2 regions of the Streptomyces sp. NPDC057424 genome follow, and region 2 is predicted to be linked to the other one. Evidence: riboswitches for the same ligand, from Rfam matches in the RefSeq annotation. Region 2 holds a riboswitch; the other holds the start of a gene.
What was found. A riboswitch is a leader RNA that binds a small molecule or an ion and turns the genes downstream of it on or off. The one in region 2 is predicted to bind thiamine pyrophosphate.
Positions count from the first base shown of each region.

Region 1 (4,315 bases), on a different contig from region 2:
GCTCTCGGGTGCCGGAGCACCCGACTCACGTGGCGTACGGCGCGGGAGCGCCCCTGTCCCGCCGCTGACGCCTGGGGCACCTTACGCCTGCTCCCGGTCCCGCCACGGCCTCACCGGGCTTCGCATGCCACCACCGGGGAGGACCACGGCCTCCCCGGGCAGGCGCGAGCCGTCCCCGGGCAGTGACACCCCGGGCCACGGCCCCCGCATCGGGCGGTGTTCAGGTCCGGCCCCGCTCGCACGGCACCGGACGCTTGTCCGGTCGGGGCCGGGTCAGACCGCGAGCGCCTGGGCGCGGCGCTTCACCTCCGTGCCGCGATTCTCGCTGAGCGCCTGCGCGGGGGTGCCGGGCAGGCTGGGGTCCGGGGTGAAGAGCCACTCCAGCATCTCTTCGTCCGTGAAGCCGTCGTCCCGCAGGAGCGTCAGGGTCCCGGACAGGCCCTTGACGACCTTGTCCCCGTCGATGAAGGCGGCGGGGACGTGCAGCGCGCGGTTCTCACCGCGGCGTACGGCGATGAGCTGGCCGTCCTTGACCAGCTGCCGCACACGCGTCACCTCGACACCGAACTGTTCGGCGATGTCGGGGAGGGTGAGCCAGGCGGGGACGAGAGCATCGATCTTTGCGTCAATCTCGGTCACGGGAACAAGCCTGCCATTTGCCACTGACAGCCGGAAGTCCGCCCCGTCCACCCGGGCGGCGCGCCGAGCCCGGCAGCACCGTCCCGCGGCCCCGGCGACAGCCCCCGCGGCAGCACCGGCGCCTACGCCGTCGCCGCCTTCATGGGCCTGGCCGGATCCGCCAGCAGCACCGGATTCATCGGGGTGCCGGACTCGATCAGGCGGCGGCCCTGCGCCAGATCCCGGGGCCGGCCCACCGCCAGCAGCGCGACCAGCCGCTCACCGCGCAACCAGCACACCGTCCAGGCCGGTCCGGCGGGGTCGCCCCGCCACAGGGCCGTGTCCGCGGCCGCGTGGTGCCCGGCGTACTGGACGAACCGCCCGAACTGCTCGGACCAGAAGTAGGGCACCGGGTCGTACACCGCCGGCGTGTCCCCCGTGGTCCGGCCGACGATGTTCACGGCGACCGTGCGCGGCCCCTGGAGGGCGTTGTCCCAGTGGTGGACCAGCAGGCGCTCGCCGTAGCGCCCCGAGGGGAAGGAGGCGCAGTCGCCCACCGCGTACACGTCCGGCACGGTCGTGCGCAGATGCTCGTCGGCCACGATCTCGCCGTGGGAGCCGAGCCCGATCCCGGAGCCGGCCAGCCAGGCCGTCGCGGGGCGGGCGCCGATGCCGACGACGACGGCGTCCGCGGGCAGCCGCGAGCCGTCGTCGAGCAGGACCGCGCCGGGCTCGACGCGCTCCACGCGCGCGTGCGTCCGCAGCACCGCGCCCGCGTCGGCGTACCAGCCGGCCATCGGGGCGGCGACCTCGGCGGGCAGCGCCCCCGCCAGCGGCCGTTCGGCGGCCTCCACGACGGTGACCGCGCAGCCCGCCTCGCGCGCGGCCGTGGCGAACTCCGCGCCGATCCAGCCCGCGCCGACGACCACGATGTCGTGCCGGCGGGCCAGCACCGGCCGTAGCCGTTCGGCGTCGTCCAGGGTGCGGAGCAGATGCACGCCCGGAACGCCCTCCGCGCCGGGCAGCCGGACCGGCTCGGCGCCGGTCGCCACGACCAGGACGTCGTACGGCACGGGCCCGTCCTCGGTGTCCAGTACGTGCTCGGCGGGGTGCAGGCCCAGCACCTCGCAGCCGAGCCGCAGTTCGATGCCGAGGGCTTCGAAGTCGACGTCGAAGGCGGAGCCCTCGGACTTGCCGAGCAGGACGGCCTTGGACAACGGCGGCCGGTCGTAGGGCTGGTGCGGCTCGGCACCGATCAGGATCACGTCACCGGTGAAGCCCCGCTCGCGCAGGGCGACGGCGGTCTGCACCCCGGCCATGCCCGCACCCGCCACGACGACGCGCCGCGGCGCGGACGAACCCGGTTCCTGTGTCTGCTCGCTCACCTGATCACCATAGACACCTGACACATTGTCAGTCAGTGTTCATGCGCCGTGACCTGCTCCACAACGCTCGTACCGCTGCCCCGCTGGGACTCCCACTCCCAGGTCTCCTCCAGTCGCACCCGCCCGTCGGGCAGTTCCACGACCGCCGACACGCAGTGCCCCGAGGAAGTGGTCCCGTCCCGCTTGAGCTGGACGTACCGGAAGTCCAGCCGGTCACCTTCCCGGGTACCCACGAGGTGCCCGCGTACGACGTCGCCGCCCGTGTACTCGGCCCAGATCTCTCCCTCCCGCTCGTGGTACGCGAACCGGGTGCGGGTGCCCACCTGGCCCGGTGCCTGGTCGGCGACCGGGGCGAGGACGAGACCGTCGAGGGATCGGGCCATGGACGGAGGCTCCCTTACTGCGGCATGGGGCATCGGGCTAGGGTGGCCAACGTAAAGCACTCGCGGGAGCCCGGACGCACCGGGCTGAGAGGGAGGCTGGCGGCCTCCGACCGTAAGAACCTGATCCGGGTCATGCCGGCGAAGGGAGGGGCTGGACGCCCATGTCGCCTACGTCCACATCGTCAGACGTCCTTGTCATCGGGGGCGGGATCATCGGCCTGGTCACGGCCTGGCGGGCCGCGCAACGCGGGTTCGCCACGGCCGTCGTGGACCCCGAGCCGGGCGGCGGAGCCGCGCAGGTGGCGGCCGGCATGCTGGCCGCCGTCACGGAACTGCACTACGGCGAGCAGACCCTGCTCGGCCTGAACCTCGCCTCCGCGCGGCGCTACCCGGACTTCGCCGCCGAGCTCACCGAGCTGACCGGCCAGGACCTCGGCTACCGCCGCTGCGGCACGCTCGCGGTGGCCCTGGACGCCGACGACCGGGCCCACCTGCGCGAACTGCACGCCCTCCAGCAGCAGTCGGGCCTGGAGTCGCAGTGGCTGTCGGGGCGCGAGTGCCGGCGCCTGGAGCCGATGCTCGCGCCGGGCGTGCGCGGCGGGCTGCGGGTCGACGGCGATCACCAGATCGACCCGCGTCGGCTGGCCGGCGCCCTGGTCGCCGCGTGCGAGCGGGCGGGCGTGGTCTTCCACCGGGCGTGGGCGGAGCGGCTCACCGTCGTGCGGGACCGGGCCACGGGTGTCGTCCTGGCCGACGGGAGCGAGACTTCCGCCGGGCAGGTGGTGCTCTCCGGGGGGAGCCTCAGCGGGCGGCTCGCGGGCGTCCCGGAGGACGTGCTGCCTCCCGTGCGGCCGGTGAAGGGGCAGGTCGTACGGCTGACGATGCCGCTGCGGCACGGGCCGTTCCTGAGCCGGACCGTGCGCGCGGTGGTGCGCGGCAGCCACGTCTATCTGGTGCCGCGCGCGAGCGGCGAACTCGTCATCGGGGCCACCAGCGAGGAGCTGGGCTGGGACACCACCGTGACCGCGGGCGGCGTGTACGAGCTGCTGCGGGACGCGCACGAGCTGGTCCCGGGCATCACCGAGCTGCCGCTCACCGAGACCCGGGCCGGACTGCGGCCGGGCTCTCCCGACAACGCGCCGCTGCTCGGCCCGACGGGTCTGGAGGGGCTGCTGCTGGCCACCGGGCACTACCGCAACGGCGTCCTGCTCACGCCGGTGACCGGCGACGCCCTGGCGCACGTCCTGGCGACGGGTGAACTCCCCGAGGAGGCCCGCCCCTTCAGCCCGAAGCGCTTCAGCCCCGTCACCGCACGCACGGAGCAGCCCGCATGAACATCTCCGTCAACGGCGAGCCCCGGGACGTCCGGCCCGGCACAGCCCTCGACAGCGTCGTGAAGTCGCTCACCGCCTCGCCCTCGGGCGTCGCCGCCGCCCTCAACGAAACCGTCGTCCCGCGCACGCAGTGGCCCTCCACGCCCCTCTCCGAGGGGGACCGCGTGGAAGTCCTCACCGCCGTCCAAGGAGGCTGACCATGGCCGACGATCCGTTTGTCCTCGGTGGTACGTCCTTCACGTCCCGTCTGATCATGGGCACGGGCGGGGCGCCCAGCCTCGACGTGCTGGAGCGGTCGCTGGTGGCGTCCGGGACGGAGCTGACGACGGTCGCGATGCGCCGGGTGAACGCCTCGGTGCACGGCTCGGTGCTGTCCGTCCTCGACCGGCTCGGCATCCGGGTGCTGCCCAACACGGCGGGCTGCTTCACCGCAGGAGAGGCCGTCCTCACGGCCCGCCTCGCGCGCGAGGCCCTCGGCACCGGCCTGGTCAAACTGGAGGTCATCGCCGACGAGCGCACCCTGCTGCCCGACCCGATCGAGACGCTGGAGGCGGCCGAGACGCTGGTCGACGACGGGTTCACGGTGCTGCCGTAC
Region 1 is NZ_JBHVCP010000021.1:10,901-15,215, forward strand. It holds gene ACFU3E_RS18610 (Rv2175c family DNA-binding protein) at 274-639, opposite strand; gene ACFU3E_RS18615 (NAD(P)/FAD-dependent oxidoreductase) at 762-2,003, opposite strand; gene ACFU3E_RS18620 (hypothetical protein) at 2,036-2,386, opposite strand; TPP riboswitch at 2,439-2,550, shown strand; gene thiO (glycine oxidase ThiO) at 2,548-3,720, shown strand; gene thiS (sulfur carrier protein ThiS) at 3,717-3,917, shown strand; gene ACFU3E_RS18635 (thiazole synthase) at 3,920-4,315, shown strand, end outside.
Region 1: it holds a riboswitch for thiamine pyrophosphate, as region 2 does, so the genes downstream of both, thiO (glycine oxidase ThiO) here and thiC (phosphomethylpyrimidine synthase ThiC) in region 2, are expected to answer to the same signal.

Region 2 (4,315 bases):
CCGTCGTCGCCGTGCTCGCACCCGTCCTGGCCGGAACCGCCGCGGCGATCTTCCTGCTCGTCGGCTACATTCTGCAGATGCTCGACCCCGAGCAGGGTTTCGCCCGGACCATGCTCACCACGGGCTGGGTCTTCGGTGCCGTGACCGCGGTCGCGATCCTCGTCGCCGCGGTGGGGCTGCTGCTCACCGCCCTGCGCAACAAGCCCACCGCCGAAGGCAGGCCGTACGGCGAACTGCAGGGCGAGGTGGCCCAGGCCAAGGAATCCTGGCACGAGGCCCTGCTGGAACGCGGCATCCTGCCCTTCCTGAGGGAGGCCCTCGTCGACCCCGGCGCGGCCGCCGCGCTGCACCACACGCCCTCGTCCACACCGGTCAGCCGCATGCCGCACCTCGGCTACGGCCGCCCGGGCTTCACCAGCCCGGACGACGGCGACCGCGGCTCGCGCCCCAGCTTCAGCAGCCCGGACTACACCAGCCCGGACTTCGGAGGGCCGGAGCACCAGCCGGAGTAGCCGTCGGAGTCCGTCCGAGCAGGCACCTCCCACAGGCCGGGGGACCATCGGCCCCCGGGCCTGTGCGCGGCCCGGTCAGTCCGCGATGGGCAGGTACACGCGGTTCCCGCTCGCCGCGAACTCCTTCGACTTCAGGGCCATGCCCTCCTCGATCTCGGTCTTGGTGCCGCCGTGTTCACGGCGGATGTCCTGCGAGATCTTCATGCTGCAGAACTTGGGACCGCACATCGAGCAGAAGTGAGCCGTCTTGGCCGGCTCCGCGGGCAGGGTCTCGTCGTGGAACTCCCGTGCCGTGTCCGGGTCGAGGGCCAGGTTGAACTGGTCCTCCCACCGGAACTCGAAACGGGCGTCGGACAGCGCGTCGTCCCACTCCTGGGCACCCGGGTGTCCCTTGGCGAGGTCGGCTGCGTGGGCGGCGATCTTGTAGGTGATGACACCGGTCTTGACGTCGTCACGGTTCGGGAGGCCCAAGTGCTCCTTGGGCGTGACGTAGCACAGCATCGCCGTGCCCCACCAGGCGATCATCGCGGCACCGATGCCGGAGGTGATGTGGTCGTACGCCGGTGCGACGTCCGTGGTCAGCGGTCCGAGCGTATAGAACGGAGCTTCATCGCAGATCTCCTGCTGAAGGTCGATGTTCTCCTTGATCTTGTGCATCGGGACGTGCCCCGGGCCCTCGATCATGGTCTGAACGTTGAAACGCTTCGCGACCCGGTTGAGTTCCCCGAGCGTGCGCAGCTCCGCGAACTGGGCCTCGTCGTTGGCGTCGGCGATCGATCCGGGCCGGAGGCCGTCTCCGAGTGAGTACGTGACGTCGTACGCGGCGAGGATCTCGCAGAGCTCCTCGAAGTTGTCGTACAGGAACGACTCCTTGTGGTGCGCGAGGCACCAGGCGGCCATGATCGAGCCGCCGCGGGAGACGATGCCGGTCTTGCGGTTCGCCGTCAGCGGCACATAGGCGAGGCGCACGCCCGCGTGGACCGTCATGTAGTCCACGCCCTGCTCGGCCTGTTCGATGACCGTGTCCTTGTAGATCTCCCAGGTCAGCTCCTCGGCCCGGCCGTCGACCTTCTCCAGGGCCTGGTAGAGCGGCACGGTGCCGATGGGAACGGGGGAGTTGCGCAGCACCCACTCGCGTGTGGTGTGGATGTTGCGGCCGGTGGACAGATCCATGACCGTGTCGGCGCCCCATCGGGTCGCCCAGGTCATCTTCTCGACCTCCTCCTCGATGGAGGACGTCACCGCCGAGTTGCCGATGTTGGCGTTGACCTTCACCAGGAACCGCTTGCCGATGATCATCGGCTCGATCTCCGGGTGGTTGACGTTGGCCGGCAGCACGGCCCGGCCCGCCGCGATCTCGTCGCGCACGACCTCCGGCGACACGTTTTCCCTGATGGCGACGTACTCCATCTCGGGCGTGATCTCACCCCGGCGTGCGTACGCGAGCTGCGTGACCGCCTGTCCGCCCCTGCCGCGGCGCGGCTGGCGGGGGCGGCCGGGGAAGACCGCGTCGAGGTTGCGCAGACCGCCGCGGGGCGAGGTGTGCTTGATGCCGTCGTCCTCGGGACGGACGGGGCGGCCCGCGTACTCCTCTGTGTCACCGCGGGCGATGATCCAGTTCTCGCGCAGCGGAGACAGACCCCTGCGGACATCGGTGTCGACGAGTGGATCGGTGTACGGGCCCGACGTGTCGTACAGCGTGACCGCCTGGCCGTTGGTGAGGTGCACCTGACGGACCGGCACGCGTAGGTCGGGGCGTGTGCCCTCGATGTACGCCTTGTGCCAGCCGATGGACTTCCCGGCCTCCTCGGACTTCTCGTCCTGAGCGGAGGCAGGCGTGCGTGCGTCCTTGTTGGTCATCAGACCTACTCCCTACGCCGGCATTACCCGGTAACAGGTTCGGCGGTCGACGCAGCGGTTTCCGTCCGGCGACGTTTCGTGTGAAACATCACTCGACTCCGGCGACGTTTCATGTGAAACATCGCTGGGACGGAGGTCAGCGCCCTCTCAGCCCGGTGCTCCGAGCTCCCGCGTGTACAAAAGGTGCCCCCACGCTAGCGGCAATTCTGGCGCGGTGAACAGAGGGCCCCCCTCGTTCTTGCGATGATCGGTCGGTGACCACGACGCAGCGCCCCCCCTACCCACCGCCCGAGCCGCCCCGCGGATCCGGTGCCGGAAACGGCAACGGCCGTGGTGACGGCCATGATTTCGCCGCCGGAGGCGGGCAGGGGCAGGGCCCCGGACCCGGGTTCGGGCGGGAGGCTGGTTTCGGTCACGGCAGCGGTGGTGAGTACGGATCGGGCTTCGGTGGCGGCCAGGGCGCCGGTCCTCACGGTGGTCACGGTGCTCCCACAGGTGAACAGGGCCCCGGCCACGGCCACGGTGGTGCGCACGGATCAGGGCCCAGTGGCGGCGACGGGAGCGGCCACGGTCACGGTGGAGGCGACGGGAGCGGCCACGGCGGAGATGACGGGCACGGGCACGGTTCCGCCCCGGGCGGCGGGCACGGGCATTCACACAGCCACGGTCCGGCCACGCCCGTCTCCCGCCATCTGCGCAAGGTCATCGCGGCGGTCCTGATCCCGTTCGCCACGGCGGTGCTCGTCGGTCTCGTCGTCCTGTGGCCGGGCGGCGCCCCGTCGCACGAGCGCACCGGCGTCGGCTTCGACCGTCAGACGCAGGATGCCACGGTCACCAAGGTGATCGAGGTGAGCTGCAAGGAGGCCGGCGCTTCGGGCGTCCCGCCGACCGGCGACACCTCCACCGCCGAGGGTTCCTCCGCGGTGCAGCAGGAGAAGGGCACCTGCAAGCGCGCGACGATCCGGGTCGACAGCGGCGACGACAAGGGCCGTACGTTCACCGAGATCGTCCAGCCCGACCAGTCCCGCCAGCTGCACGAGGACCAGAAGGTCGTGGTCGCCTACGAGCCCTCGGCACCGAAGGACCTGCAGTACTCGGTCACCGACATCAACCGTCGGCTGCCCCTGGGGCTGCTCGCGGGCATCTTCGCCGTCGCCGTCGTAGTCGTCGGGCGACTGCGGGGCGTCATGGCACTGGTCTCGCTGGCCATCAGTTTCATGGTGCTGAACTTCTTCATCCTGCCCGCGATCCTGCAGGGATCGAACCCGCTGGTCGTGGCGGTGGTGGGCGCGAGCGCCATCATGCTCGTCGCCCTGTACCTCTGTCACGGCCTGTCCGCCCGGACATCCGTGGCGGTACTCGGCACCCTCATCTCGCTGCTGCTGATCGGGATCCTCGGCTCGGCGTTCATCGACTGGGCCGCGCTCACCGGCAACACCGACGACAACACCGGCCTGATCCACGGCCTCTACCCGACGATCGACATGAGCGGCCTGCTGCTCGCGGGCATCATCATCGGCTCGCTGGGCGTACTCGACGACGTGACGGTCACGCAGACCTCTGCGGTCTGGGAGCTGCACGAGGCCAACCCGTCGATGGGCTGGCGCGGGCTCTACCGCGCGGGCATCCGGATCGGCCGCGACCACATCGCCTCGGTGGTCAACACGCTCGTCCTCGCCTACGCGGGTGCCGCGCTGCCGCTGCTGCTGCTGTTCTCGATCGCGCAGAGCAGTGTGGGGACGGTCGCCAACAGCGAACTGGTCGCGGAGGAGATCGTGCGCACGCTGGTCGGTTCGATCGGCCTGGTCGCCTCGGTGCCGGTCACCACGGCCCTGGCGGCGCTGGTGGTCTCGGCCGACCGTCCCGGCGCGGAGCCCGCCGTCGAGGCCTCCGCGGTCCCGGCGCGCGGGGGGAGGGGCCGGCGCCGCAAGCGCTGACGCCTC
Region 2 is NZ_JBHVCP010000004.1:189,323-193,637, reverse strand. It holds gene ACFU3E_RS06035 (hypothetical protein) at 1-512, shown strand, start outside; gene thiC (phosphomethylpyrimidine synthase ThiC) at 588-2,372, opposite strand; TPP riboswitch at 2,365-2,554, opposite strand; gene ACFU3E_RS06025 (YibE/F family protein) at 2,627-4,309, shown strand.